2 regions of the Nonomuraea sp. NPDC050680 genome follow, and region 2 is predicted to be linked to the other one. Evidence: riboswitches for the same ligand, from Rfam matches in the RefSeq annotation. Region 2 holds a riboswitch; the other holds the start of a gene.
What was found. A riboswitch is a leader RNA that binds a small molecule or an ion and turns the genes downstream of it on or off. The one in region 2 is predicted to bind S-adenosylmethionine.
Positions count from the first base shown of each region.

Region 1 (14,200 bases), on a different contig from region 2:
GTACGACTGCTCCGGCCTCGTGATGGCTGCCTACCAGCGGGTGGGCATCTCACTGCCGCACTACACGGGCGACCAGTGGACGGCCGGACGGCACATCTCCAAGGAGGAGCTGCGCGCCGGCGACCTGGTCTTCTTCTATGGCGACCTGCACCACGTCGGCATCTACATCGGCGGCGGCATGATGGTCCACGCACCGCAGACCGGTGACGTCGTGCGGATCGCGTCCATCGCCCGCCGTCCGTTCGCGGGCGCCGTACGCATCGCCGACTGACCTCCGCGCGCCACAGGCACTCCGACGGCCGACGCTTCGGCCGCCGGCACAGTGACAGCAGGTGCTCTCAGAGCCTAAACCCCCACTCACAGCAGGTGCTCTGGCGGTCGGCTCTCTGACAGCTGGGGCCCTGGCGGCTGGGCCGGTCGAGCGGTCAGATGAGCTGGCGGCGGGCGGCCCAGGCCACGGCCTCGATCGCGGTGGCGACTCCGATGCGGTCGCAGATACCCCGTAGTCTCCGGCGTACCGTGCGCCCGCTGATATCCAGTCGTCTGCCAACGCGATCAACCGTGACCCCCTTGGCAAGCTCCGCCAGCAACGCAAGATCCGCGTGGCTGAGCTCGACGCTCTCAGTGAGCACATACATCGGGAGCCCTCCCCCCAACAGCAGAACTCGAGACGTCTATGTCCGAGCAGGACTGCTGTTCGTCTCGCAGACGGTAAACGCATTCTGGAAAGGTCGTCAAGCCAGCGAATACCGCCCTCTGACCATCGCCATTGACATGATCCGCTGTATGTGAAGTACTCCCCATATGTCGGCACACTTCGGGGCCAGATGAGGGATCACAGCCGTCCTTACAACGGCTCCGGCGCGAGCCCCGCGGACTCGCTGGACTTCGATCCATGGAACGCGAATATTATTCGCACTTCATAGGCGCGATATCGGAAATGTGGCTGCTTGCGGCCGGGTCGGCAGGGCGCGCCAAGGAGTATGAACGGTTCAGGCACCGGAGGAAGGCGTCGTCCATCGCGGCCCGTCGCGGGCGGCCGAGAGATCGCTTGCCCGGCGCGCCGGGCCGCGTCAAGGAACCGGCGAAGGTCGCCGCCCGCGTTCTCCTACTCGCCGCAGGAGACCGGACCGCTGTCAACCCCATCGCCGGCGGTGCCCGTGCGCGGGCGACGCGAACCGGTTCGGCCCGGCGTGGGAGCCGGGCCGACCGCCTTCGGTGACAGGCGGGTCAGTTGGTCGGCTTGACCAGCGGGAACAAGATCGTTTCCCGGATGCTCTTGCCGGTGAAAGCCATGATCATCCGGTCGATCCCGGCCCCCATGCCACCCGTGGGCGGCATGGCGTACTCCAGCGCCTGCAGGAAGTCCTCGTCGAGCTGCATGGCCTCCACGTCGCCCCCGGCGGCCAGCAGTGACTGCTCCACCAGGCGCCGGCGCTGCTCGACCGGGTCGACGAGCTCGGAGTAGGCGGTGCCCAGCTCGGTGCCGAACCCGATGAGGTCCCACTTCTCGGTCAGCAGCGGGTTGTCGCGGTGCTGGCGGGTCAGCGGGGAGGTTTCCAACGGGTAGTCCATGACGAACGTCGGCTGGATGAGCGTGTGCTCGACGAGGGCCTCGAAGATCTCCTGGACGAGCTTGCCCTGGCCCCACTTCGGGTCCCAGTGGATGTCGCGCCCGTCGGCGAATTTCCGGACCTGCTCGAGCGGGGTGTCGGTGGTGACCTCCTCGCCGAGCGCCTCGGACACCGCCCCGTACAGCGTGATGCGCGGCCACTCCGGGATGCCCAGGTCCACCTCGACGCCGTCGTGGACGACCACCGAGGTGCCCAGCGCGGCCAGGACGGCCTTCTGGTACATCCGCTGGGTCAGGTCGGCCATGTCGTTGTAGTCGAGGTAGGTGCCGTACGCCTCGATCATCGTGAACTCGGGGTTGTGCGTGGAGTCCGCGCCCTCGTTGCGGAAGTTGCGGTTGATCTCGAAGACCTTCTCGATGCCGCCGACCACGAGCCGCTTCAGGTAGAGCTCGATCGCGATGCGAAGGTAGAGCTCCATGTTGTACGCGTTGATGTGGGTCTTGAACGGCCGGGCCGTCGCGCCGCCGTGGATCGGCTGCAGCATGGGCGTCTCGACCTCGAGGTAGCCCTCCTCATGCCAGAAGTCGCGCACCGCGCGCACCGTGGCGCTACGTATGCGGGCCATCTCCCGGGCCTCGTCATTGACGATGAGGTCGACGTAGCGCTGGCGTACGCGGGCCTCTGGGTCGGTGAGGCCGACGTGCTTCTCCGGCAGCGGGCGCAGGCACTTGGCGGTGATCTGCCAGCGGTCGGCCAGGATCGACAGCTCGCCGCGGCGGGAGGTGATGACCTCGCCCTCCACGCCCACGTGGTCGCCCAGGTCGACGTCGCGCTTCCAGGCCGCCAGCGACTCCTCGCCGACCTTGTCGAGCGAGATCATCACCTGTAGGTCGCCGCTGCCGTCGCGGAGTGTGGCGAAGCAGAGCTTGCCGCCCACGCGGTTGAGCATGACGCGGCCCGCGACGCCGACCTTGTCGCCGGTCGCGGTGTCCGGGTCGAGGGCCTGGTATTTCTCCCTCACCTCGGCGTTGGTCGCCGTGCGGGGAAAGGTCACCGGGTAAGGATCGACGCCTTCACTGCGAAGGCGGTCGAGCTTCTCCCTCCGGATGCGCATCTGCTCGGGAAGTTCGTCGCTCACAGCATCAAAGAGTAGGGGATATGGCGAACTGCAAGGGCTCGTCACTTCTCTGCAGGGTGGCTGCAAGAGCTCTCCCTTACCAATGACACATCGAGCTCAGGGGGGAACCGGCAAGGCGCCGGCCCAGGGGGAGCTCAAGGAGAGATCATGATGAAGAAGCTCGCGACCGGCCTCGCCGCCGTCGCCGCCACGAGCGCGCTGGCCCTTGCGCTGCCTTCGGCCGCCAGCGCCAGCACCGCCGACTCCGACTCCTGGGGTCCGGTTTACTCGCAGCACTACCAGGCCAAGGCCTCCGGCTGGGTCAGTGTGGACTGGAACGACGACGACCACGAGTCGAACACGATCACCGTCAGGGGCAAGCTCTGGGACCTGGACCACCGTAGCTACGACGAGGGCGGCAAGTGCGCGTACGTGAAGTTCCAGGCCAGCGACTTCGACGACAACTGGTCGACGGTCTACACCAAGAAGTACTGCGGCTACCCGGCCTTCAAGCGCTTCTCCTTCGACAGCGACGACGTCTCCAGCCTCCGCGTGAAGGTCTGCCAGATCGACCTGCACGGCTCCCACCCGCGCAACTGCGGCAGCTGGAGCGACCTGTACACCGGCGACTCCGAGTAACCGGCCAGGTAGAGACAGTCCACGAACGCAAGCGGCCCCCTCACCCGAGCGGGGGGCCGCTTGTTCATGCCGTGTTCCTGTTGTAGATCAGCCGCAGGCCGATCAGCGTCAGCCACGGCTCGTGCACGTCGATCGAGCGCGACTCGCCCACCACCAGCGCCGCGTGCCCGCCGGTGGCCACCACGGTCACCTCGTCGGGGTCGTCGGCCAGCTCGGCCGTCATCCGCTCGACGATGCCGTCGACCTGGCCCGCGAAGCCGTAGATGATGCCGGCCTGGAGCGCCTCGACGGCGTTCTTGGCGATGACCGAGCGCGGCCTGACCAGCTCCACCTTGTGCAACTGGGCGCCCGCCGCCGCCAGGGCGTCGACGGAGATCTCGATGCCGGGCGCGGTGACCGCACCGATGTACTCGCCCTTGGCCGACACCGCGTCGAACGAGGTCGCGGTGCCGAAGTCGACGATGACGCAAGGGCCGCCGTACTGGTCGATGGCCGCCAGCGCGTTGACGATCCGGTCGCTGCCGACCTCCTTGGGGTTGTCCATGCGAACGGGCACGCCGGTACGTATGCCCGGCTCCACGATCACCGCGGTCACGTCGCCGTAGTAGCGGCGGCACATCTCGCGCATCTCGTTGAGCACACTCGGCACGGTCGAGCAGATCGCGATGCCGCTGACATCGGCCCCCTTGAGCAATGGAGACTGGGTGAGCAGCCCTTGAAGCACGACCGCGATCTCGTCGGCTGTGCGGCGGGCGTCCGTGGCCAGCCGCCAATGCTCGATGACTTCCTCGCCCTCGAACAGGCCGAGCACCGTGTGCGTGTTGCCGACGTCGATCGTGAGCAGCATCGATTACCCCCGTAGATCCAGTGCGATGTCGAGGGCCGGCGCCGAATGCGTGAGGGCTCCCACCGCAAGGTAGTCAACGCCAGTTTCGGCCACAGCGCGGGCCGATTCCAAGGTCAACCCTCCACTAGCCTCAAGCTTCGCCCGATTTCTCACGATGTGGACGGCTTGGGCGGTCTCCTCGACCGTGAAGTTGTCGAGAAGGATCTCCTCGGCGCCTTCTTCGAGCACCGGGCCGAGCTGGTCGATCCGGTCCACCTCCACCTCGATCGGCAGCTCCGGATAGCGCTCTCTCACCGCGCGGAACGCCTCGGCCACGCCGCCGGCGGCGACCACGTGGTTGTCCTTGATCAGCGCCGCGTCCGACAGGGACATTCGGTGGTTGACGCCGCCGCCGCGGCGCACCGCGTACTTCTCCAGCGCCCGCAGGCCGGGCAGCGTCTTGCGGCTGTCACGCACCCTCGCCCGGGTGCCGCTGACCGCCTCGACCCACCTGCCGGTCAGTGTCGCGATGCCGGACAGGTGCGTGAGCAGGTTGAGCGCGGTGCGCTCCGCCGTCAGCAAGCCCCTGACCGGGCCCTCCACCGTCATCAGTACGTCGCCCGCGCGGACGCGCTCGCCGTCCTTGGCCCGCCGTTCCGTACGGGCCGCGCCCAGCCGGACGAACACCGCCTCGGCCACGGCCAGCCCGGCGACGATGCCGTCCTTGCGGGCCACCACGTCCGCGATCGCGCGCTGCTCCGCCGGAATGGTGGCCAGGCTCGTCACGTCGCCCGCCTCCTGCAGATCCTCGGCGAGCGCCCGGTCGATCAGCGCGTCGATCTCCGCCGGATCCAGCCCGGCGGCGGCGAGCTCCTGCGCCAGTCGCGGCGGCGTGGTGTCGCCGTGCGGCGTGTACGTCATCTGGGGCCCCTCCTCGGTCAAGGTCACGTCCAGGTGGCCCAGCCAGTCATTGTCGTCCCGCTCGGGGAAGTCCTCGCGCCAGTGCGAGCCGCGGGTCTCCAACCGGGCCCGGGCCGCGCCCACCAGCACGGTGGCCACGGTCAGCAGGTTCGTGGCCTCCCAGGACTCGGTACACGGCGACACCTGGACCGGGGTCCAGCGGGCGTCGCGGAGCGCCCGCGCCGTCTCCGCGAGCGACTCGCGACTGCGCAGCACGCTCGCTCCCCCGCTCATGCGGGCCTGGACCTTGGCGCGGATCCGCGGGTCGGCCAGGCCCGTGACCGCCCGGCTCGCGACCACCTCGCCGGGCACCGACGCCTCTTCCGGCCGTACCGACGCGTGGATGTCCGCGGCGATGCGCTCGGCGAAGACCAGGCCCTCCAGCAGGGAGTTGGACGCGAGCCTGTTCGCGCCGTGCACGCCCGTGCAGGCGACCTCACCGCACGCGTAGAGGCCCTCGATGGAGGTACGGCCGTGCAGATCGGCTCTGACCCCGCCGCTGGCGTAGTGGGCGGCCGGGGCGACGGGGATGGGCTCGGTGGCCGGGTCGATGCCGTGCTCGCGGCAGACCGCGTAGATCGTGGGGAAGCGGGTCTTCCACCGGTCCGCGCCGAAGTGGCGGCCGTCGAGGAAGACGTGGCTCTGCCCGCTCTCGAGCATCGTGCGCGTGATGGCCTTGGCGACGACGTCGCGCGGCGCCAGGTCGGCCAGCTCGTGCACGCCGCTCATGAACGCGCGGCCCTCATGGTCGATCAGGAAGGCCCCCTCGCCCCTGACCGCCTCGGAGATCAGCGGCTGCTGCCCGGTCGACTCCTCACCGAGCCACAGCACCGTGGGATGGAACTGGACGAACTCGATGTCGCGCACCACGGCCCCCGCCCTGAGCGCGAGGGCGACGCCGTCGCCGGTGGAGACGACGGGATTGGTGGTGGACGCGTACACCTGCCCCATGCCGCCGGTGGCCAGCACGACCGCCCGCGCGTGCACCGCGCCCACGCCGTCGCGGGCGCCCTCGCCCATGACGTGCAGCGTCACGCCCCTGGCCCGGCCGCGCGCGTCCGTCAGCAGGTCGAGGACCAGCGCGTGCTCGATGACCTCCACCGCGCCCGCCCTGACCGCCTCGACCAGCGCCCGCTGCACCTCGGCCCCGGTGGCGTCGCCGCCCGCGTGCACGATCCTGTCGCGCCGGTGACCGCCTTCCCGGGTGAGCTGGAGCTCGCCGTCGGGGGTCCGGTCAAACTGGGCGCCGCGCTCCATCAGCCGCCGCAGCGCGCCCGGCCCCTCGGTCACCAGCGTCCGTACGGCCCGCACGTCGGACAGGCCCACTCCGGCGATCAGCGTGTCGTTCAGATGCTCGTCGGGACTGTCGTGCGGGTCCAGCACGGCCGCGATCCCGCCCTGGGCCCACCGCGTCGACCCGGACGAGAGCACGTCCTTGGTGACGACGAGGACCTTGGCCGCGGGGTCCAGCTCGGCATAGCGCAGGGCCACGGTCAGCCCGGCGATGCCGGAGCCCACGATGACCACGTCCGCCTCGGCGATCCAGCCGGGATCGGGGGCCGTCAGTCGGAGGGGAATCGCCGGTGCGCTCATGGAGTCTCCTCATTGAGGCGATTTCGTCAATATGACGATAACTCACCGGCGAAGATGCTGACTCCCGGGGGTGGCTCAGTCCGCCAGGTACGCGTAGAGCTGCGGCGATGCTTCTGTCAGGTCGGATCGAGCGACAGGACGGCATTGTCGATCAGCCGGGTGGTGCCGACCTTGGCGGCCACCGCGAGCACCGCCTCGCCCCGGTATGACTCGCTCACTTCGGCGAACGTGGCCGGATCGACGAGCACCAGGTAGTCGAGCGCGAGCCGGGGAGCAGCGCCCTCGAGTACGGCCAGCGCCGCCGCCCGGATCCTGGCCGGGACGGACCCCGCCCCCTCCAGAAGGGCCGTGGCCGGCACGGCTCCCGCCCCCTCCGGAAGAGCCGTGGCCGGGGCGGACTCCGCCGCGCCCGCCCGTAGGGCCCTGGAGAGGGTGAGGGCGACCTGCCGCTCGTCGGCGGACAGGTAGCGGTTGCGGCTCGACAGCGCCAGGCCGTCGGGTTCGCGGACGGTCGGCGCGCCGACGATGTCGATCGGCAGGTCGAGGTCGGCGACCATCCTGCGGATCATGGCGAGCTGCTGGGCGTCCTTCTGCCCGAAGACCGCCACGTCGGGTTGGACGAGGTTGAACAGCTTGAGCACGACCGTGAGCACACCGTCGAAGTGGCCGGGCCGGACGGCGCCCTCGACGATCGTGCCCATCTCGCCCGACTGGACGCTGACCTGACGGCCAGGGGGATACATGTCGTCGGCCGACGGGGCGAAGACGACATCCACGCCCTCGGCCCGGCACGCCTCCAAATCCGCGTCGAACGTCCTCGGATAGCGGGAAAAATCCTCGTTTGGCGAAAATTGCAGAGGATTGACGAAGATGCTGACCACGACGTGGTCGGCGCGTACGCGGGCCTCGCGGATCAGGGAGCGGTGCCCCTCGTGCAGCGCACCCATGGTGGGCACCAGCGCGACGCTCCCCTCGCCGCGCGCTTTGACCAGGTCGGTGCGGTTCTTGGCGACGATCAGGTCCATATGTTGCCTCCGAGCGCGTCAAGCAGGCGCTCGGCCTCTTCGGGCTTCAACAGCCCCGCGGCGAGCGCGCGGTCCGCCGTGAGCCTAGCGAGGGCGATGTAGGCGTCGGCCGCCTCGGGGGCCGCCAGGATCAGCGCGTCGACGTGCTTGCGCACGGTGCCCGCGTCGCCCCGCACCACGGGACCGGTCAGCCCGGCGATGCCGAGCCGCAGCACGTTGTCGAGCGCCGCGCCGAGCAGCGGGCCGAGCATGATGCCCGGATGCTCCACGCCGATGCTCCGCAGGAGCTCCTGCGACTCCGCGATGAGCGTGACCATGTGGTTGGCCGCCCCGGCCAGGGCCGCGTGGTAGAGGGCACGGTCGGCGTCGGCGATCCAGACCGGCTCGCCGCCCATCTCGATGACCAGGGCCTCGGCGATGGGCCTGAGCGTGTCGGGCGCGGTCACGCCGAACGAGATGCCGGTGATGCGGTTGAGGTCGTCGTCCCTCCCGGTGAATGTCATCACCGGATGGAGCGCGAGCGGCAGCGCGCCCGCCCTGGCGGCCGGCTCGAGCACCGACAGCCCGTACGCGCCGCTGGTGTGCACGAGCAGCTTGCCCTGCAGGTCCGCGCCGGTCGAGGCCAGACCGTTGATCAGATCGGGCAGCGCGTCGTCGGGCACGGTGAGCAGGATCAGCTCAGCCGTCTCGACGACCTCCTCGGGCCGGGTCGGCCGCACGCCGAGCCGCTCCGCCGCCCACCGGTGCGAGGCGTCGGAGACCCCGCTGGCGGCGACCACATGATGTCCGGCCTGCGCCAGTGCGGCACCCAGCACCGAACCCACCTTGCCCGCGCCCAGCACGCCCACGGCCAGCCGCGCCGGCCGATCCCCTGCGTCCATGACGTCCCACCCCTGTCGACCCTGATGGCACTGCCGCCCAGCGTAACGGCCGCTCGCGACTACGTACGTGACCAGGCTTTTGCCGCATGTTGAGTTACCCAAAAAAGGGACAAGGGGATATAAAACGCGCACCCCCTGTCGGAAGAGATGAGGAGAGGGGTTCATCTCGTGGTGGCGGGCGCCGAGTTGTGACCCGACGCCCGCGTAGATCCCTTGGGTTCGTGAGATAGTCCAGGCATGTGGCTCACCTGGCGCGCCGCGATGCAGCACGCGCTGTACGGCGAGGACGGTTTCTACCTCCGCGAGCGCCCTTCAGGCCACTTCCGTACGTCGGTCAGCGCCTCGGCCGCCTTCGCCGACGCGGTTCTGGCCCTGCTCACCCAAGTCGACGCCGACCTCGGCTTCCCGGAGGGCATCGACCTGGTCGACATCGGCGCGGGAGAGGGCGTCCTGGTGGCTCGCGTGCTCGACGCCGCCGATCCCGGGCTGCGCGCCAGGCTCAACATCACCGCCGTCGACCTCTCACCCAGACCCGACGACCTGCCCAAGAGCATCGACTGGCGCCCTCGGATCCCCTCCGTCATCACCGGGCTGGCGATCGCCAACGAGTGGCTGGACAACGTCCCGCTCGACGTGGCCGAGCAGACGGCCGACGGGCCGCGGCTGGTCCTGGTCGACACCGAGACGGGCGAGGAACGGCTGGGCGAGCCCGTGCCAGACACCGACCGTGCCTGGCTCGACCGGTGGTGGCCGTCGCTGAGCCGCATCGGCTTCCGGGGGGAGATCGGGTGCCCGCGCGACGCCGCGTGGGCGGCCGTGGTGACCCGTCTCAGGAGGGGTCGCGCGGTGGCCATCGATTATGCACACCCTGTGGATAACCGTCCGTGCCATGGCACACTCACCGGATACCGCGACGGCGCGGTCGTGGCGCCCATCCCCGACGGTACCTGCGACATCACCGCGCACGTGGCGCTCGACTCGTGCGCCGAGGCCGGTCGGCGGGCCGGTGCGATATCCACAGGCTTGTCCACACAGCGCGATGCGCTAAGGGCTCTGGGGGTCACCGGCACGCGTCCGCCCATCGACCTCGCCCACGCCGATCCGACGGCTTATCTCCAGGCCCTGGCCCGCGCCTCGGAGGAGGGCGAACTGATCGACCCGAGGGGTCTCGGCGGCTTCGGATGGCTCGTCCAGGACCGCCGCTGACACCCCTCCAGGAGGAGTCTCTAGCCTGTCGTCAGGTCGAGGGACGTCAGGCCGCGGATGACGTAGCCCGGCTTCCACTCCGGCTCGCGGGCGAGCTCCAGCTTCGGCGCCCGCTCCAGCAGGGCGCCGAACGACTCGATCAGCTCGATGCGGGCCAGCGGCGCTCCCAGGCAGAAGTGGATCCCCGCCCCGAAGGAGATGTGCGGGTTGTCCGGCCGCCCCACGTCGAGCCGGTCAGGGTCGTCGAACACCGCCTCGTCGCGGTTGGCCGAGCCGAACAGCAGCGCGACCTCGGCCCCGCGCGGGATCTCGACCCCGTGCACCTCGATGTCCTCCAGCACCCACCGCTCGAACAGCTGCAGCGGCGTGTCCCAGCGCATCAGCTCCTCGACGGCCGTGGGCAGCAGGCCGCGGTCCTCGCGCAGGCGGACCAGCTCGGCGGGGTTCCTGAACAGGGACCACCAGCCGTTGCCCGTCACGTTCACGGTCGCCTCGTGACCGGCGTTGAGCAACAGCACGCAGGTGCCGATCAGCTCGTCCTCGGTGAGCTCCTCGATCGCCGCGAGCGCGCTGATCAGGTCGTCGCCCGGCCGGACGGCCCGCTCGCGGGCCAGGTCCGCGAGGTAGGCGGCGAACTCCGTCGCCGCCTTGGCGGCCACATGCTGCGACTCCACGCTCGGGTTCAGTTCGTACATCCGGCAGATGTCGGCCGACCAGGGGCGCAGCAGGTGCCGGTCCGCCTCGGGCACGCCGAGCATCTCCGCGATGACGGTCACCGGCAGTGGCTCGGCCACCTCGGCGATCAGGTCGCCGCCGCCCTTCTCGACGAACGCCCCGACCAGCCCCTCGGCGATGGCCCTGACCCGGGGGCGCAGCGACTCGACCATGCGCGGGGTGAACGCCTTGGAGACCAGCCGGCGCAGCCTGGTGTGCACCGGCGGCTCGACGTCGAGCATGCCGGCCCTGGTCACCCGCCAGAACGGCTCCTGGAACGCCGGCTCCTCCGGCCTGCCGAACTCCTCGTGCGTGGCCACGTGGAGGTAGGAGCGGCCCAGCCGGCGGTCTCTGAGCAGCGCGTTCACGTCCGCGTGCCGGGAGATCAGCCACTGCCCCGTCGGCTCGAAGTAGCTGACGGGGGCATCACGCCTCAGCTCCGCGTACGCGCCATAGGGGTAGGCAACAAAATCCGGATTCCAGGGATCGAAGCGCACTTTTTCATCTTATGAGGAGGCTTGCTTGGCGTGCCTGCTCCGCATCCGGATGTTGAGCAGCTCCACGATCACCGAGAAGGCCATCGCGAAGTAGATGTAGCCCTTGGCGATGTGCTGGCCGAGCCCCTCGGCGATGAGCACCACCCCGATCAGCACCAGGAACGCCAGAGCCAGCATCTTGATGCTCGGATGCTTGTCCACGAACCTGCTGATCGGCCCCGACGCGAACAGCATGACCAGTACCGCCACGATCACCGCGGCGATCATCACGCCGAGCTCGTCCACCATGCCCACGGCGGTGATCACCGAGTCGAGCGAGAACACCACGTCCAGCACCATGATCTGCACGATCACCGAGGCGAACGACGTGACGGCCCGGCCCTTGCCGTCCTCCCCCTTCAGCTCCATGCTGTGCCCGATCTCGGTGACGCTCTTGGCCAGCAGGAACAGGCCACCCAGCAGCAGGATCAGGTCACGCCCTGATATCCCGTAACCGAAGACCTCGAACAGCGGCTCGGTCAGCCGGACCACCCACGACAGCGCCAGCAGCAGGAGCAGCCGGCTGATCAGCGCCGCGCCCAGGCCCAAGACCCGGGCCCTGTCACGCTGCTCCGGCGGCAGCTTCCCGGCCAGGATGGAGATGAAGATGATGTTGTCGATGCCGAGCACGATCTCTAGTGCGACCAGGGTGAAAAACCCGATCCAGATCTGTGGGTCAGCCACCCAGTCCAGCATTAGTACTCCTCGCAGCAGGGGTTTCCGTTACCAACGAGGCAGAGGCCGCATAAGTTCGCGGTTGCGATTGATGGCCGGGTGTCGGTTATAGTGCGGATGTAGGTCATGAGTGCCAGCGCACAGCCCCGGCTTGCTGGCCGGCAACCCTCGCGTCCGCGGCGGGGTGCCCCGGGTGAAGACCTGGTCCGTCACGAGGTGTGACGGGCAAGCGCGGGCTCGCTGGGTGTTCCGGGGGTCCGATGGCCCCAGGAGGTTCGCCGTGTCCACGTTGACGATCTTCAGCTCCCTGCCCGCCCAGGCCACCGAGGCGCCGGCTGCCGAGCGCACCCGTCCGATCCCCGCCGTGCTGGGCGCCGACCTGGAAGTGCCGGTCAAGGGCGGCAGGCTGGTGACGTACGCCAACCTCGACTACGCGGCGAGCGCCCCCTGTCTGGAGCCGGTCAGCGCCGCCGTCACCGCCGCGCTCCCGGCCTACTCCAGCGTGCACCGCGGCGCGGGCTACGCCTCCCAGCTCACCACCGCCCGCTACGAGCAGGCCCGCCACACGGTCAGGGCCTTCGTCGGCGCCCGCCCCGACGACGCCGTGATCTTCACCCGCAACACCACCGACGCGACCAACCTCCTGGCCCGCTGCCTGCCCGAGGGCACGACCGCGGTCGTCTTCGACACCGAGCACCACGCCTCGCTGCTGCCCTGGAAGCAGTCCGTACGGCTGGCGCCGCCCGCCTTCCCGGGCGAGGCCGTCCGCGCCGCCGACGAGGCGCTGGCCGGGATCGACGGCCCCAAGCTGCTCGTGGTCACCGCCGCCTCGAACGTCACCGGCGAGCTCTGGCCGATCGCCGCCCTGGCGCACATCGCGCACCGCCACGGAGCCCGGATCCTGGTGGACGCCGCCCAGCTGGTGCCGCACCGGCGGCTCAACCTGACCGCGCTCGACCTCGACTACGTCGCCTTCTCCGGGCACAAGCTCTACGCGCCCTTCGGGGCCGGAGTGCTGATCGGCCGCCGTGACTGGCTCTCCTCCGGCGAGCCGTACCTCAAGGGCGGCGGCGCCGTGCGCTCCGTCGACGAGGACATCGAGTGGCACGAGGACGCCGAACCGCGTCACGAGGCGGGCACCCCGAACGTCCTGGGCGCCATCGCCGTGGCCGCCGCCTGCGACGCCCTCAGCGCGACCGGCTGGACCGCGCTGGTGCGCGAGGAGGAGCGGCTCATCGCCCGGCTCCGGTCCGGTCTGGCCGCGATCGAGGGCGTGCGTGAGCTGTCGCTCTGGGGACCGGACCAGCCGCGCGTGGGCATCGTCTCATTCGTCGTGGACGGGCACTCGGCGCGCGAGGTGGCCGAGGTGCTGTCGGGCGAGTACGGGATCGGTGTACGTGACGGCAAGTTCTGTGCGCACCCGTTCGTCCGGCACCTGCTCGGCACCTCAGATGGCGGCTGCGATGACGACACGGCGTCCGCCGTCCGCGCCTCGATCGGCATCGGCACCACGGAGGAGCACGTGGACCGCCTCATCGACGCGCTCCGCGACCTCGCCGCCCGCTGAGGTCAAGCGCTCGGCGAACGCCCGCACGACCGGCTGAGGTCACGTGCTCGGCGAACGCCCGCACGAACGGCTGAGGTCACGTGCTCGGCGAACGCCCGCACGACCGGCTGAGGTCAAGCGAACGTCCGCGCCACGAACTGAGGTCAAGCGCTCGGCGAACGTCCGCGTGACGGCTCGTCGGCGACGATGTCGTCGATGTTCCGCATCTCACCGTCCCGGGCTGCCGGTTGCACCGGCCTGGGGGCGGTGTCCGCCTCCGGGGCGGCCTCCGGCCTGATGGAGGTGGGTGGAGCGTGGCCGGCGAGATCCTTCTCGGCCGCGCGACGCTCGGCGCGCCGCCGGTAGCTGCCATGCAGGATGCCGTCGATGCCGATCCGGCCGCCGCCCACCGCCAGGAGCAGCAGACAGGCCACGGCCAGCGCACCGGCGAGCTCCCAGCCGCCGCTCTGCACCAGGATGCCACGGGCACCGTGGACGAAGATGATCGCGCCCAGCATGTCGATCAGCAGCCCGAGAGCCGCCAGCCGGACCAGCAGGCCGATGATGAGCAGGACCCCTCCGATGGTCTCCACGAGGATGGCGAACCCGGCCGAGAGCTGCGGCAGCGGTATCCCCATCTGGTTGAAGGCGGCAGCCGTGATCGGCACCCCGATCTGCATCTTCTGCCACCCGTGGGTCACGAAGATCACGCCGATCGCCACCCGCGAGATCAGGGCAGCAAGATCGAAAAGATTTCTTTGCACGGTTTTCTCCCCCCGTTCCCGATGTTCCTCCCCTGTCCAGTGGGCGGAATGCACCGATATAGGGTTCCTTGACCTCTTCCTGTGCTGGATCACCACGACTGCCGGTGGCAGCATTGCCATATGACGGAACGCGTGGTCGGGATC
Region 1 covers NZ_JBFAIF010000019.1:92,487-106,686, reverse strand. Annotated here, with positions in the region: gene AB0H88_RS40820 (NlpC/P60 family protein) at 1-271, shown strand, start outside; gene AB0H88_RS40815 (LuxR C-terminal-related transcriptional regulator) at 426-638, opposite strand; gene lysX (bifunctional lysylphosphatidylglycerol synthetase/lysine--tRNA ligase LysX) at 1,231-2,712, opposite strand; gene AB0H88_RS40805 (hypothetical protein) at 2,860-3,330, shown strand; gene AB0H88_RS40800 (type III pantothenate kinase) at 3,395-4,177, opposite strand; gene AB0H88_RS40795 (L-aspartate oxidase) at 4,181-6,709, opposite strand; gene panC (pantoate--beta-alanine ligase) at 6,826-7,734, opposite strand; gene AB0H88_RS40785 (DUF2520 domain-containing protein) at 7,725-8,615, opposite strand; gene AB0H88_RS40780 (SAM-dependent methyltransferase) at 8,853-9,821, shown strand; gene AB0H88_RS40775 (cytochrome P450) at 9,842-11,032, opposite strand; gene AB0H88_RS40770 (TerC family protein) at 11,042-11,767, opposite strand; SAM riboswitch class IV at 11,869-11,984, shown strand; gene AB0H88_RS40765 (aminotransferase class V-fold PLP-dependent enzyme) at 12,054-13,313, shown strand; gene AB0H88_RS40760 (DoxX family protein) at 13,457-14,056, opposite strand; gene AB0H88_RS40755 (NADH-quinone oxidoreductase subunit D) at 14,177-14,200, shown strand, end outside.
Region 1: linked by a shared signal. The riboswitch ahead of AB0H88_RS40765 (aminotransferase class V-fold PLP-dependent enzyme) and the one ahead of thrC (threonine synthase) in region 2 are both predicted to bind S-adenosylmethionine.

Region 2 (14,200 bases):
GAAGGATGAGTGGCGGTTTCGCCCGGACTGCGCTGCCGTGCGACCTGCCGGTACATACCAGCTTCGTGATTTCAGACCGCTCGCACGGACTCCGCTTGGGGGCCCTTCTGCCCCTGCGTGATCTCGAACTCGACGCGCTGGCCTTGTTCGAGCGAGCGATAGCCATCCATCATGATCGCTGAGTAATGGACGAATACATCCTTGCCACCGTCTACCGCGATGAAGCCGTAGCCCTTGTCCGCGTTGAACCACTTGACGGTGCCCTGCGCCACTTCCGACTCCTCTTACTGGGCTCTTAGATCCCGCCCATTCCTACGCGAGACCCTCAATCGCCTGACATATGGAGAAATAACCAGGCGATCGCCCTCGACCATACCTGTGGGACAGCGTTTGGCAACAGAGTCAATCAACAAATTACGCATTTCATCGGCGAGTGAGTCGTTCAACGTTGAATTGTCGGAAAAAACAGAAGGCGCCCCAGATGGGAGCGCCTTCTGAAGTGAGCGGGTGACTACCCTCCGGCGACGGCCGGGATGATGGAGATCTGCACGCCTTCGGGGGCGGCCGTGTCAAGTCCGTCGACAAAACGGACATCCTCTTCGCCAACATAAACGTTGACAAAACGACGAATCTTGCCCGATTCATCCAGAATTCTCGCGCCGATCCCCGGGTAGTCGGAGTCGAGCTTCGCCAGCACGTCACGGAGAGTCGCGCCCTCCCCACTCACTTCCGCGTTACCACCGGTGTAGGTGCGCAGAATGGTGGGAATCCGCACAGAAACGCTCATGATTAACTTGCCTTTCCTGGTTGTCAGACAGCCGCGCGGAACGCGTCGAGCGAGGGCCGGATCACTGCCGAGGGCTGGGCGTCGTCGGCGACGGCGTCGAGCGTCTTGAGGCCGTCACCGGTGTTGAGCACCACGGTCTCCGCCTCCGGGTCGAGCTGCCCGGTCTCGACGAGCTTCTTCAGCACTCCCACGGTGACGCCACCGGCCGTCTCGGCGAAGATGCCCTCCGTGGCGGCCAGCAGCTTGATGGCGGCGACGATCTCGGGGTCCGTGACGTCCTCCACCGCCCCGCCGGTGCGGCGGGCGATGTCGAGCACGTACGGGCCGTCGGCGGGGTTGCCGATGGCCAGCGACTTGGCGATGGTGTCCGGCTTGACCGGCTGGACCACGTCGTGGCCGGCCTTGTACGCGGTCGACACGGGAGAGCAGCCCTTGGCCTGCGCGGCGAAGATCTTGTAGGGCCGGTCCTCGACCAGGCCGAGCGCGATCAGTTCCTTGAAGCCCTTGTCGATCTTGGTGAGCTGGGAGCCGGAGGCCACCGGGATGATGATCTGCTCGGGCAGCCGCCAGCCGAGCTGCTCGGCGATCTCGTAGGCGAGCGTCTTGGAGCCCTCGGCGTAGTAGGGCCGCAGGTTGACGTTGACGAAGCCCCACTTGTCGCCCAGCGGGTCGCCGATGAGCTCGGAGCAGAACCGGTTGACCTCGTCGTAGGAGCCCTCGATGGCGACCAGCCGGCCCCCGAACACCCGGGCCATGGCGATCTTGGCCTGCTCCAGCCCGGCGGGGATGAACACGCAGGCGTCGAGCCCGGCCCTGGCGGCGGCGGCCGTGACCGCGCCCGCGAGGTTGCCGGTGGAGGAGCAGGAAAGGGTGTGGAACCCGAAGTTACGCGCCGCCTCGACGGCGATGGCCACCACCCGGTCCTTGAAGGAGTGGGTGGGATTGCCCGAGTCGTCCTTGACGTACAGGGACTTGATGCCCAGCGCGCGGCCGAGGTTGCCGGCCTTGACGAGCTTGGTCCAGCCGGGGTTCATGTTCGGCTTGGTGGCGACGTCGGCGGGCACGGGGAGCAGTGAGCGGTAGCGCCAGATGTTGGCGGGGCCGGACTCGATGTCCTTCCGGGTGACGTCACCGAAGGAGTAGGCCGCTTCGAGCGGCCCGAAACACTCCAGGCAGGCGAAGCTGGGACCGAGGTCGTAACGGGTGCCGCACTCGCGGCAAGAGAGGGCTACAGCGGGTCCGAAGTCGTGCGACATGAAGCGAGGCCTTCCCTCATCTTCGCCTGCGGCCACCTTGACCGCAGACCGGAATTGGCACCTGTCCCGGTCGGCCTCGCCCTGTAGCGAGTCTGAATCCGGGAGGGTTGCCGGGGCTTCGCAGGGCCGGTCCCTCCACCCCTCTGGATGAGCAATATTCAGTTGTTTGGCCTGACTCTACCTGGCCAGGCGCGTCAAGCCACTAACCGTCTCACGAAGCGAGACGTACGGTCTCAGCGATAGTCCTCCCCCAGGACGCCCTGAACGTACTTGCGCGCCTGGTGGATGCGCGACTTCGCGGTGCCCAGCGGGATGCCGAGCTGCTCGGCGACCTCGTTGTAGTCCAGCTGCACGATGTCGCGCAGGACGAGGGCCTGGGCCAGGTCGGGCTTGCTGGCCTCCAGCGACTCCATCGCGTCGAGCAGGTCGAGCCGCGACCCGGCGATCACACTGACCCGCCGCGCGTCGGGCTTCTGCATGGGGAGCTCGTCGGAGGTCTGCTCGGCCGAGCGGCGCTTCAGCGTGCGGTAGGTCGTACGGGCGCAGTTGGCCGTCACGATGTGCAGCCAGGTGCTGAACCTGGCCCGCCCCTCGAAGCGCCCGATGTTGCGCGCCACGGCCAGCAGGGTGTCCTGGGAAGCCTCCTCCGCATCCTGGTGATAGGGCAGGATGCGAGCGCAATGGCGCAACACATCGGGTTCGATCCGCTTCAGGAGCTCACCCAGTGCGCGATGATCTCCGGCAGCGGCGGAGCGGGCCAGTTCCTCGGTTAGGTCATCAAGCGCCATAGCTGGGATCCTATGGTCGGAGGGAGCTTTAATGAACAGCGTCCTGGTCGCCTCTAACAGAGGACCCGTCTCGTTCACCGTCTCTGACGACGGTGTGCTGACCATGAAGCGCGGCGGTGGCGGTCTGGTGTCCGGACTCTCCGGAGTCCTGAAGGACGACGGCGTGCTGTGGGTCTGCGCTGCTTTGTCCGACGGTGACCGCGGTGCCGTACGCCAGGCGCCCGGCGGCCGGCTCGACCACGCCGGCTATGACACCGGCGCGCTGCGGATGCTCGACATCCCGCCGGCCACCTTCCACCGCGCCTACAACGCCGTGGCCAACTCCACGCTGTGGTTCGTCAACCACCTGCTCTACGACACTCCCAACGCGCCGCTGTTCGGCACCAGGTTCGAGCGCGAGTGGGAGTCCTACCGCGACTACAACGGCGCGTTCGCGCTGGCGCTGGCCGAGGAGGCCGCACACGAGGCCCGCGTGATGGTCCAGGACTACCACCTCACGCTGACCCCGGCGATGCTCCGCGCCGAGCGGCCCGACCTGCGTATCGCGCACTTCAGCCACACGCCGTGGGCGCCACCCGAATACTTCTCGCTGCTGCCCGACGACGTCGCGCGCGAGGTGCTCGAAGGCATCCTGGGCGCCGACCACGCCGGCTTCCTCACCGAACGCTGGGCGGGGGCGTTCATGGACTGCTGCCGCGCCCTGCTGGGCGCGGAGGTCGACCGGGCCGGCCATACGGTCACCCACGAGGGCAGGACCACCCGCATCGGCGTGCACGGCCTCGGCGTCGACGGCGAGGCGCTGTGGGCCCGGGCCCACGAGCCCGACGTCGAGTCCAACATCGCCGCGATCAGGGAGCAGGTCGGCGACCGCCGGCTGATCGTCCGCATCGACCGCACCGAGCTGTCCAAGAACATCGTCCGCGGGCTGGTGGCCTACCGGGAGTTCCTGGTGGCGCATCCGGAGTGGCACGGCCGGGTGGTGCACCTGGCGTTCGCCTATCCCAGCCGGCACGACCTGCCCGAATACCGCGAATACACCGCCTCGGTGCAGCGCTGCGCCCAGGAGATCGAGGACGAGTTCGGCACCGAGGACTGGGACCCGCTGATACTCAACGTCAACGACGACTACCCGCGCTCGCTGGCTGCCTACCGGCTGGCCGACGTGCTGCTGGTCAACCCGATCCGCGACGGCATGAACCTGGTGGCCAAGGAGGGCCCGATCCTGTCGCCGCGGGCCGCGCTGGTGCTGTCGCGCGAGGCGGGCGCGGCGGCCGAGCTGGGCCCGCACGCGCTCATGGTCAACCCCTACGACGTGAGCGGCACGGCCGTCGCGCTGCACGACGCGCTGGTCATGCCCGAGGAGGAGCGCATGAGCCGCCGCGATCGGCTGGAGGCGGCGGCCACCGCGCTCCCGCCGCAGAAGTGGTTCGCCGCCCAGCTGGACGCGCTGGCCTAGCGTGTCGGCGATCTCAGAGAGCACCCGGCTGACCAGGGACCGGCCGACCTGGCTGATCTACCTGATCCTCGGTACGTTCGCCACGTTCATCTACGGCCTGAGCGCGGCCCTGCCGCTCCTTCGCCTCCAGCAGCGGACCTCCGGCACGGTCGCCGGCCTGCACGGCACCGCGATGGCCGTGGGCACGATCCTCGCCGGCCTCTCCCTCCCGCTCCTCACCGGGCGCTACGGCAGGCGGGCCACCACCTGGATCGGCCTGGCCGGGATGAACGCGGGCGTGCTCCTGGTCGTGCTCTTCTCCGCGCTGCCCCTGACGCTGCTCGGCTATGGCGTGGCCGCCGGCTTCGGCGCGATCGCCCTCTACAGCGCCATGGCCGCCCTCAGCGAGCACCACGGGCCGGCCGGGCCGGCCGCGCTGAGCGAGGCGAACGCCGTCGGCGTCGTCGTGGGCGTGGCCGCGACCTTCCTGCTCAGCGCGAGCGCGCAGACCGCGCTCGGCTGGCGGGCCTCGCTGCTCCTCACCCCCGCGCTCACCGCGCTGCTGGTCGTGACGATGGCGCGGGTCTGGCCCCCGGCCACGGCCGTGGCGGCCTCGCCCACCGGCGAGCGGCCGGCGCCGCCCGGGTGGCGCTTCCACCTGGCGGGCGGCGTGCTGTGCTGCTGCGTGGCGCTGGAGTTCTCGTTCAACCTATGGGCGGCCGAGCTGTTCGCCTCGCGCACCGGCCTGAGCGCGGCCGCCGCGGCCACCGGGCTGACCGCGTTCCTGGCCGGGCTGGCGGCGGGCCGGTTCGCCGGCGCGTACCTGGCCTTACGCCTGGCGCCCGCGCGGCTCTTCCTGGGCGCGCTGGCGATCACCGCGGTGGGCTGGCTGCTCTTCTGGCTGAGCACCTGGCCCGTCCTGTCCTACGCGGGTCTCGCGCTCAGCGGGCTGGGCGCCTCCCTGCACTTCCCGCTCGCGCTGGCCGCGCTGATCACGCACGCGGGCGACCGGCCCGACCGGGCCGGCGCGGCGGCTCCGATCTGGGCCGGGTCCGCGATGGCCCTCGGCCCGCTCGCGCTCGGCGCGCTCGCCGACGGCTTCGGCACCTGGAACGCGTTCCTGCTGGTCCCCGTCCTCATCGCCCTGGCCGCCGGCGGGGTGCTCATCGCCAGGCCGCGCGCTTGAGCACGCCGGGGACGCTCATCGCCAGGCCGCGTGCTTGAGCACGCCGGTCAGTCCGGGGGTGTTCCATGAGTCGACGACGAGCACGCCACTCTTGGGCAGATACCACTCCCGCTGGACGAAGGCGGCCCGCGCCTTGCCCGTCCCGGTGACGCAGGTGCCCTTCCACGCGCGGTAGTACGCCTTGTGTCCGGGTCCGACCTGGCGCAGCCCCTTGGCCGCCGCGCCGTTGAGCGTCTGGCCCCACTTGTGGTTGAGCGGGCAGGGCTGCACGTCGGTCGCCGAGTAGAAGGGCCGGTCGGGCGTGTACGGATTGAGCTCGTGACCCACCTTGACGGCCGCGGGCCCGAGCACCCAGAAACCGTGGCACTCCGGCGTGAAGTACGCCCCCTTGGGCTTGGCGCACTTGCCGGTGACGACATGGATCCAGTCGCCCTTGCCGTACACCTTCCATGAGCTCGGCAGGGACAGCGTCAGCCCGTGGCGCAGCTTGAGCGGATGGTTCGCGCTCGCGATGCTCGCGGAGGCGGGGACGGCCGGGACGAGGAGGGCGGCGGCCACGGACAGGACCGCCACGGCGAGGTATCTCTTCGACATCCCGCGACGGTACCGGCCCGCACTTGCAGGCGGGTTGCCTACTTGTAGGCGGTTTGCGGACCTGCAGCCTTGTAGGCGATTTGCGGACCTGCAGCCTTGTAGGCGATTTGCGGACCTGCAGCCTTGTAGGCGGTTTGCGGATCTGCAGGTCGATCAGCGCCCTTTGACGGCCGAAGCGAGCTCCCGCAGCAGGGCCACCACGCCGTCGGGGCCGTCCACCACGATGTCGGCCCGCTCGGCCAGCGCGGTCACCTCGGCCGAACCGCTGCACACGTTCACCCCCGGCAGCCCTGAGTTCCTGACCGCGTCGAAGGCCGCCAGATCGCCCAGGTCGTCGCCGACGAACATGACCGACCTGGCCGCCCGCTCGGCCAGGAACAGGCCGAGCGCGTGCCCCTTGTCCATGCCCGGTGGCCGCAGTTCGAGCACCAGGCGGCCGGGCTCGACGACCAGCCCGTGCTTCTTCGCCAGTGCGGCCAGCGGCTCGCGCAGGGCCTCCAGCGTGCCCTCGGGGTCGGCGCTGCGCCGGGTGTGGACGGCGACCGCCCGGCCCTTGTCCTCGATCGCCACGCCTTTCACGCCGAGGGAGACGAGCAGCAGTTGCAGCTCGGCCTCGGCCTCGAGCACGCCGGGCGGAGGCGGCGGCGCCGAGACCCGGCCGTCCTCCCAGCGCTCGAACCCGTAATGCCCCAGCACCACCAGGCCAGGCACCTCGGCCAAGCCGGGTGCGTCGGTCAGGCCGGTCCCGAGCCGCAGAGCCGTGGCCACCGGCCGGCCGGTCACGATCGCCACCGCGTTGACGTACCTGCCCAGCTCGGCGAGTACGGGCGGCGCTTCCGGATGGATTCTGGCGGAGGCGGGATCGGCCACGATCGGCGCAAGGGTGCCGTCGAAGTCGAGCCCGATCACGGCTCCCGCCGGATCCTTCAGGATCGCTTCCATGCCGGGCGATCCTGTTTGTCTGATGTTCTTCACGCGCCTGCCGTACCCAGCAGGTCAGGGGCGCATGCCAAACCGTCTGGCGGCGCGCTCCCGCTGGCGCGTGGAACGCAGCCGGCGCAGCCGCTTGACCAGCATCGGATCCTGCTGGAGCGCCTCCGGCCGATCGATCAGTTCGCCGAGGAGCTGGTAGTAACGGGTGGCGGAGAACCCGAAGGTCTCCTTGATGGCCTGCTCCTTCGCACCCGCGTAACGCCACCAGTGGCGCTCGAAGGCGAGGAGTTCGAGATCGCGTTTGGAGAGGGGTTGTCTGGACGGTTCCTGGGCAGCACTGTCACCGCTGACCGGTGCAGTGTCCATGGTGTCCTCCTCGGAAGGGCGCGCGACGATCAGATCGTGGGCACGCGGGCCCGTGCCAATCGTAATGTGCGGAGTGCGGGTGTTCACGGCGGATTGAGAGACGTACAGTCACCAAATGTGACCTCAGTCATCACACTTCTCACCGACTACGGGCTCGAAGATGGCTATGTGGCCGCCTGTCATGGCGTGATAGCCGGGATCGCCCCCGAGGCCAGGGTGATCGACGTGTGCCACCTGATCCCATCGGGCGATGTACGGCGCGGCGCCGCCATACTCTCCCAGACAATCCCCTATCTCCCGAAGGGCGTACACATCGGGGCGGTCGATCCCGGCGCGGGCGGAGCCAGGCGGGCGGTCGCCGTGGAGGCCGGCGGGCGGGTGTTCATCGGCCCCGACAACGGGCTCCTGTCGTGGGCCATGCACGCCAGCGGCGGGGCCGAGGCGGCCTACGAGATCAGCAACGCCGACTACTTCCTGCATCCGGTCTCACCGACCTTCCACGGGCGGGACGTGTTCTCGCCGGTCGCCGGGCGGCTGTGCGGCGGGCTCAAACCGGCCGAGCTGGGACCCGAGGTGCCGCTCTCGCGGCTGGTCTCGCTGCCGGAGCCGACCTCGAAGCTACGCCAGGGGGCCGTCGAGGGTGAGGTGGTCTCGGTCGACCGCTACGGCAACACCCAGCTGTCGATCGCGGCGGGCGACCTGGCGGCGCTGGGCGTGCGGATCGGGGACACGCTCGGGGTCTGGCTGGGGCGCAGGCAACTGACACTGCCGTACCGGGAGACGTTCGCGGCCGTGCCGCCGGGCGAGCTGGTGGCCTTCGCCGACTCGGCCGGGCTGATCGCCATAGCCGTCAACTCTGGCGACGCGGCCCAGCGCCTCGGCCTGCCACCGGGCGCCCATGTACGACTCTCACCCTCGCCCTGACCAGGCCCATGTACGACTCTCACCCCGCCCTGACCAGGCCCATGTGCGGCCCTCGCCCTCCCCTCGAGACGAAAGCCGCCAAAAGGAAATTACACCGCGTATCGGTCTGTTTACCGAAGCGTCAGATTGAACCGTCGATCGCGTGTCAGAATGCACGGGCATCGGGCGACCCCTCCCCTGCCCGCGAGGTGCACTTGTTCCCTTTGTCTGTTGTGCTGCTCTCTTTACTGTCCGCCGCCCTGCCGTCCTCGGAGCCACCCGTGCCGGAGCGCTGGCACGCGTGGCCGGTGGCCAGGGTGTTCCCGAGCTCCGTGCCCGGCACCAGCCCCTCCGGGGCCCGCGTGACCTATGTCCTGGCCGGCGTCGCCCCGGAGTCGCCGTGCCGGGTGGCCTTCCAGCCCGGGGTCGCGCGGCTGCTGCGCGGGTGCGTGACGGCCTTGCGCGCCACGTACGCGGACAGCACGCAGACGTTCGTGGCGACGGTCGGCATCGCCGTACTGACCGGCCCTGACGCCCACCGGCCCCTTGACCGCCTGACGGACGACCTCCCGCTGACGCTCGTGGGCGCCCCGCCGACCGGATCATCAGAGACCGGCGCCGGCCGTCCGCCCGATGGGCCGTCAGGGACCGGTGCCGGACGGCTGCCGACCGTACGGCCAGTGGCCTTTCCCGATGGGCCGGCCGAGCGGTTCGGCGAGTCGCAGTACGTCACCGGCGTGCTGATCTCGTCGAACGACGCCTACGTCGTGGCGACGGCCGCCGGGTACGCGGACGGCCGGCCGTACCAGCCGGGCGAGCTCGTCACCAGACGCCTCGGCGACACCGCCCGCCGGCTGGCCACGGCCCTGTACGGAAGCCTGACCAGATGATCAGGCCGCTCGCCGGATCCCTGGCGGTGGGCCTGCTGGTGGCCGGGCCGCTGGCGGCCGGGGTGCTGGTGGCCGGGGCGGGACCGAGCGCCTCCGACGACGTGGGCACGGCGGCGCGGGCCGGCCAGTGGCAGCTCGCCACCCTGCGCCTGCCCGAGGCGTGGAAGCTGAGTCAGGGCGCCGGCGTGCTGGTCGCCGTGCTGGACACCGGCGTGAACGCCCACCACCCCGACCTGGCCGGCGCGGTGGTCGCCGGCCCCGACCTGACCGGCGACGCCGGGGAGCCCGCCATGTGGGGCCACCACGGCACCGCCATGGCCAGCCTCATCGCCGGCCACGGCCACGACCACAGCGCCCCGACACCGAACACCCTGGCCGCGAACGGCGGGACACCAGACGGCCCGACCGTAGCCCGCAGGACGGCAGGCGGCGGGACAGCAGGCATCCCCGCGACACGTAGGGCCGCGGCAGGCACCGCTGCGGTGGGCGGCCCGGCAGCAAGCGGGACAGCGGCCGGCCAAGCGGCGAGCGGGACAGCAGTCGGCCAAGCGGCGAGCGGGACAGCGGTCGGAGGTCACGCGGACAGCGGGGTCATCGGGGTCGCGCCCGCCGCCCGCGTGCTGTCCGTCAGGGTCACGCTGGAGAACGGCGACCCGCTCCGCCAGAAGCGGCACCCCAGCGGCCGCGACGCCCTGGCCACAGGCATCCGCTACGCGGTCGACCACGGCGCCGACGTCATCAGCATGTCGCTCGGCGGCGGCAGCGGCTCCTGGGAGGGCTCGGCCGCCGAGGAGGAGGCGGTCCAGTACGCCATCAGCCGCGGCACCGTGCTGGTGGCCTCGTCCGGCAACGACGGCGACACGACCAACAAGAAGAACTTCCCCGCCGCCTACCCCGGCGTGATCGCCGTGGGCGCGGTCGACAGGCGGCTGGAGGTGGCGCCCTTCTCCAATCGCCAGGACTACCTCTCGGTGGTCGCGCCGGGGACCGGCATCGTGACCGCCGACGGCGCCGACTCGTACGTGGTCGGCGACGGGACGAGCTCGGCCGCGGCCATGGTGGCGGGCATCGCCGCGCTGATCAAGTCGATGCACCCCGACCTTTCCCCGTACCACGTGCGGACGGCCATCGAACAGGGCACCAGGCGGCGGCCCGCCGACGGCTACAACCGCTCGTACGGGCACGGGGTGGCCAACGCGCTGCTCGCCCTGCGCGCGGCAGACCACCTGGCGAGGCCCGCCACCGCGTCCGCCGGGGGCGGTGTGGGGACCGGCGGCTACTTCGGCGACGGCCCGGTTTCCCGGTCGCCGTCGTCCCCGCCGCCGTCGTCGCGGCTGCCGGTGGTGCTCGGCATGGTCCTGCTGACGGCGGTCATGTCGGGCCGGATCATCGTCCGGCACCGGTGGCGCGGGAGGGATGTAACCTAGCAAGCGCTTGTGTGATACTCCTCCCTATGAGCCTTGCGATCGACGGCTGGTTCGTCATCGAGGACGCCGCCACCCACCTGATCGGCACCCGGTGCGCGGCGTGCGGCACGGTCTGCTTCCCGCCGCAGCGCGGGTTCTGCCGCAACCCGCACTGCGACGGGGAGTCCATGGAGGAGACCAGGCTGCCGAGACGCGGCCGGATCTGGTCGTACACCAGCGCCGCCTACCCACCGCCCGAGCCGTTCGTGGCCGCGGAGCCGTACACGCCCGTGACGCTGGCGGCGGTGGAGCTGGCCGGCGCGGGCATCGTGGTGCTGGGGCAGGTCAAGGACCTGACGGTGGACGAGCTGGAGGTCGGCATGGAGGTCGAGCTCACCCACGGCCCGCTGGCCGACGGACCCCTGGTGTGGATGTGGGGGCGCGCGTCGTGAGCGTCGTGGTGCTCGGCACGGGCATGCACCCATGGGGCAAGCAGGGCAGGCCGTTCGCGGAGTACGGCGTGGCGGCGGCCAGGCAGGCGCTGCGGGATGCCGGGATCGCCTGGACCGACGTCCAGTTCCTGGTGGGCGCCGACACGATCAGGAACGGCTATCCGGGGTTCGTCGCCGGATCCACCTACGCCCAGGCCCTCGGCTGGTCCGGCGCCCGCATCGCCTCCTGCTACGCGGCGTGCGCGTCGGGGGCGCAGGCGATCGACATCGCGCGTACCCGGATCATGGCGGGGCTCTGCGACGTGGCGCTGGTGGTGGGCGCGGACGCCACGCCCAAGGGTTTCTTCAAGCCGGTCGGCGGCGACCGCCCGGACGACCCCGACTGGCTGCGGTTCCGGCTGCTCGGTGCCACTAATCCCGCATATTTCGGGCTTTATGCGCGTAGGCGGCTGGCCCTGTACGGCGAGACCACCGACGACTTCGCCGCCGTCAAGGTCAAGAACTCCCTGGCCGGTTCGCTGAACCCGATGGCCCGCTACCGCAAGGCCGTCACGGCCGAGGAGGTCCTGGCCTCCCCCATGGTGGCCGACCCCCTGCGCCTCATGGACATCTGCGCGACCTCGGACGGCGGCGCCGCGCTGGTGCTGGCCTCTCCGGAGTACGCCCGCCGGCTGGGCGTGGCCGACCCGGTGCGCATCGCCGCCGTCTCGACGGTGACGCCCACGTTCCCCAACACGGTCCTGGAGCTGCCGAACTTCGCGACCGACTCCTCCGCCGCCGTACCTCCTCCGGAGCGCCCTTTCAGGGCCGCCATCGCGCACGCCGCCTACGAGGAGGCGGGCGTCGGGCCGGGCGACGTCTCGTTCGCCGAGGTGTACGACCTGTCCACCGCCCTCGAACTGGACTGGATCGAGGACGTGGGACTCTGCCCACCCGGCGAGGCCGGCAAGCTGCTGCGGGCGGGCGACACCGCGCTCGGCGGGCGCGTGCCGGTGAACCCGTCGGGCGGGCTCGCCTCCTTCGGCGAGGCCATCCCCGCCCAGGCCATCGCCCAGGTCTGCGAGCTGGCCCGGCAGCTGCGCGGCCGGGCGGGCGAGCGTCAGGTCGAGGGCGCCAGGGTCGGCCTGGCCGCCAACCAGGGCCTGTTCGGCCACGGCTCGGCCGTCATAGCCACCCGCTGACCGGCTCGGCCGTCTTGGCGACGCTCACCGTACAACCGCCAAGGCTCCCCCACAACCGCCAAGGCCCTCCGCGGGAAGCTCCCGCGGAGGGCCTTGGCGTCGGTGATCAGCCGATGATCAGCCGGTGGTCAGCCGACGTGAACCACGTCGTGCGTCTCGGCGAAGTGACAGGCGCTCTCGTGCCCCGTCCCCTGCCGGATCTGCAGCAGCGGCTCCTCCTCGGCGCAGATCTCCTGCGCCTTCCAGCAGCGGGTGCGGAAACGGCAGCCCGACGGCGGGTTGGCGGGCGACGGCGGGTCGCCCTGCAGGATGATCCGCTCGCGCTGCTCGCGGCCCTCAGGGTCGGGGACCGGCACGGCCGACAGCAGCGCCTGCGTGTACGGATGGGCGGGCTTGTCGTAGATCTCGGTGTCCTTACCGAGCTCGACGACCTTGCCCAGGTACATCACCGCGACCCGGTCGGAGATGTGGCGCACCACCGACAGGTCGTGGGCGATGAAGATGTACGCCAGGTCGAACTCGTTCTGCAACCGCTCCAGCAGGTTGATGACCTGGGCCTGGATCGACACGTCGAGCGCGGAGACCGGCTCGTCGCAGACGATGATCTCCGGCTGGAGCGCCAGCCCACGGGCGATGCCGATGCGCTGACGCTGCCCGCCCGAGAACTGGTGCGGGTAGCGGTTGATGTGGTCGGGGTTGAGCCCCACGACCTCCAGCAGCTCCTGCACCTTACGGCGGCGCTCGCCCTTGGGGGCGACCTCGGTGTGGATGTCGAACGGCTCGCCGATGATGTCGCCGACGGTCATCCGGGGATTCAGGGAGGTGTACGGATCCTGCATCACCATCTGGATGTTGCGCCGCATCCGCTTGAGCTCGCCGCCCCTGGCCTTGGCGATGTCCCGGCCCTTGATCTTCACCGAGCCGGAGGTCGGCCGCTCCAGCGCCATGAGCACCTTGGCCAGCGTGGACTTGCCACAGCCCGACTCGCCGACGATGCCCAGCGTCTCACCCTTGTCGAGGTCGAACGAGACGCCGTCCACGGCCTTGATCGCGCCGATCTGCCGCTTGAGGACGATGCCCTGGGTCAGGGGGAAATGCTTGACGAGGTCGCGGACTTCGAGAATGCGCTCACCCTTGGTCGCCATCGAGGACCTCCCTCCAGTAGTGGCAGGCGCTGCTGCGCGTGCCGCTGATCTCGTAGAGCGGGGGGTTGTCCGTCACGCAGTTGTCCTGGCGATACGGGCACCGCGGGTGGAAGGCACAGCCGGTCGGCATGTCGAGCAGGTTGGGCGGCAGGCCCTTGATCGCGTACAGGTCCTGACCCTTTTGGTCGACCCTGGGAATCGACTCCAGCAGCCCCTTGGTGTAGGGGTGGGCCGGGTTCGCGTAGATGTCGTGCACGAGGGCGTTCTCGACGATCCGCCCGCCGTACATGACCGCGATCTTGTCGGCGACGTCGGCGACGACGCCGAGGTCGTGCGTGATCAGGATCATGCCCATGTTGCTCTCTCGCTGGAGTTCGGCGAGCAGCTCCATGATCTGGGCCTGAACCGTCACGTCGAGCGCGGTGGTCGGCTCGTCCGCGATCAGCACCTCAGGGTCCAGCGCGATCGACATGGCGATCATGATGCGCTGGCGCATGCCCCCGGAGAACTGGTGCGGGTAGTCGTTCACCCGCTGCTTGGCGGCCGGGATCCGGACCCTGTCCATGAGCTCGATGGACTTCTTCACGGCATCGCGCTTGGACATGCCGCGGTGCACCCGGAACATCTCGCTGATCTGCCAGCCCACGGTGAACACCGGGTTGAGCGCGGACAGCGCGTCCTGGAACACCATGGCGATCCGCTGGCCGCGCACCTGGGTGCGCGCCTCGTCCGACAGCTTCAGCAGATCGGTGCCACGGAAGCGGATCTCTCCCTTGGGGATGCGGGCCGGCGGCATGTCGAGGATGCCCATGATCGCCTGGGCGGTCACCGACTTGCCGGAGCCCGACTCGCCCAGCACGGCGAGCGTCTCCCCGGGG
Region 2 covers NZ_JBFAIF010000040.1:343-14,542, forward strand. Annotated here, with positions in the region: gene AB0H88_RS51420 (cold-shock protein) at 72-272, opposite strand; gene AB0H88_RS51425 (MoaD/ThiS family protein) at 512-787, opposite strand; gene thrC (threonine synthase) at 811-2,043, opposite strand; SAM riboswitch class I at 2,057-2,197, opposite strand; gene AB0H88_RS51435 (RNA polymerase sigma factor) at 2,277-2,831, opposite strand; gene AB0H88_RS51440 (trehalose-6-phosphate synthase) at 2,863-4,287, shown strand; gene AB0H88_RS51445 (MFS transporter) at 4,289-5,452, shown strand; gene AB0H88_RS51450 (hypothetical protein) at 5,468-6,046, opposite strand; gene otsB (trehalose-phosphatase) at 6,200-6,988, opposite strand; gene AB0H88_RS51460 (DUF3263 domain-containing protein) at 7,043-7,345, opposite strand; gene AB0H88_RS51465 (SAM-dependent chlorinase/fluorinase) at 7,463-8,269, shown strand; gene AB0H88_RS51470 (hypothetical protein) at 8,482-9,138, shown strand; gene AB0H88_RS51475 (S8 family serine peptidase) at 9,135-10,565, shown strand; gene AB0H88_RS51480 (OB-fold domain-containing protein) at 10,592-10,996, shown strand; gene AB0H88_RS51485 (lipid-transfer protein) at 10,978-12,177, shown strand; gene AB0H88_RS51490 (dipeptide ABC transporter ATP-binding protein) at 12,306-13,322, opposite strand; gene AB0H88_RS51495 (ABC transporter ATP-binding protein) at 13,306-14,200, opposite strand, start outside.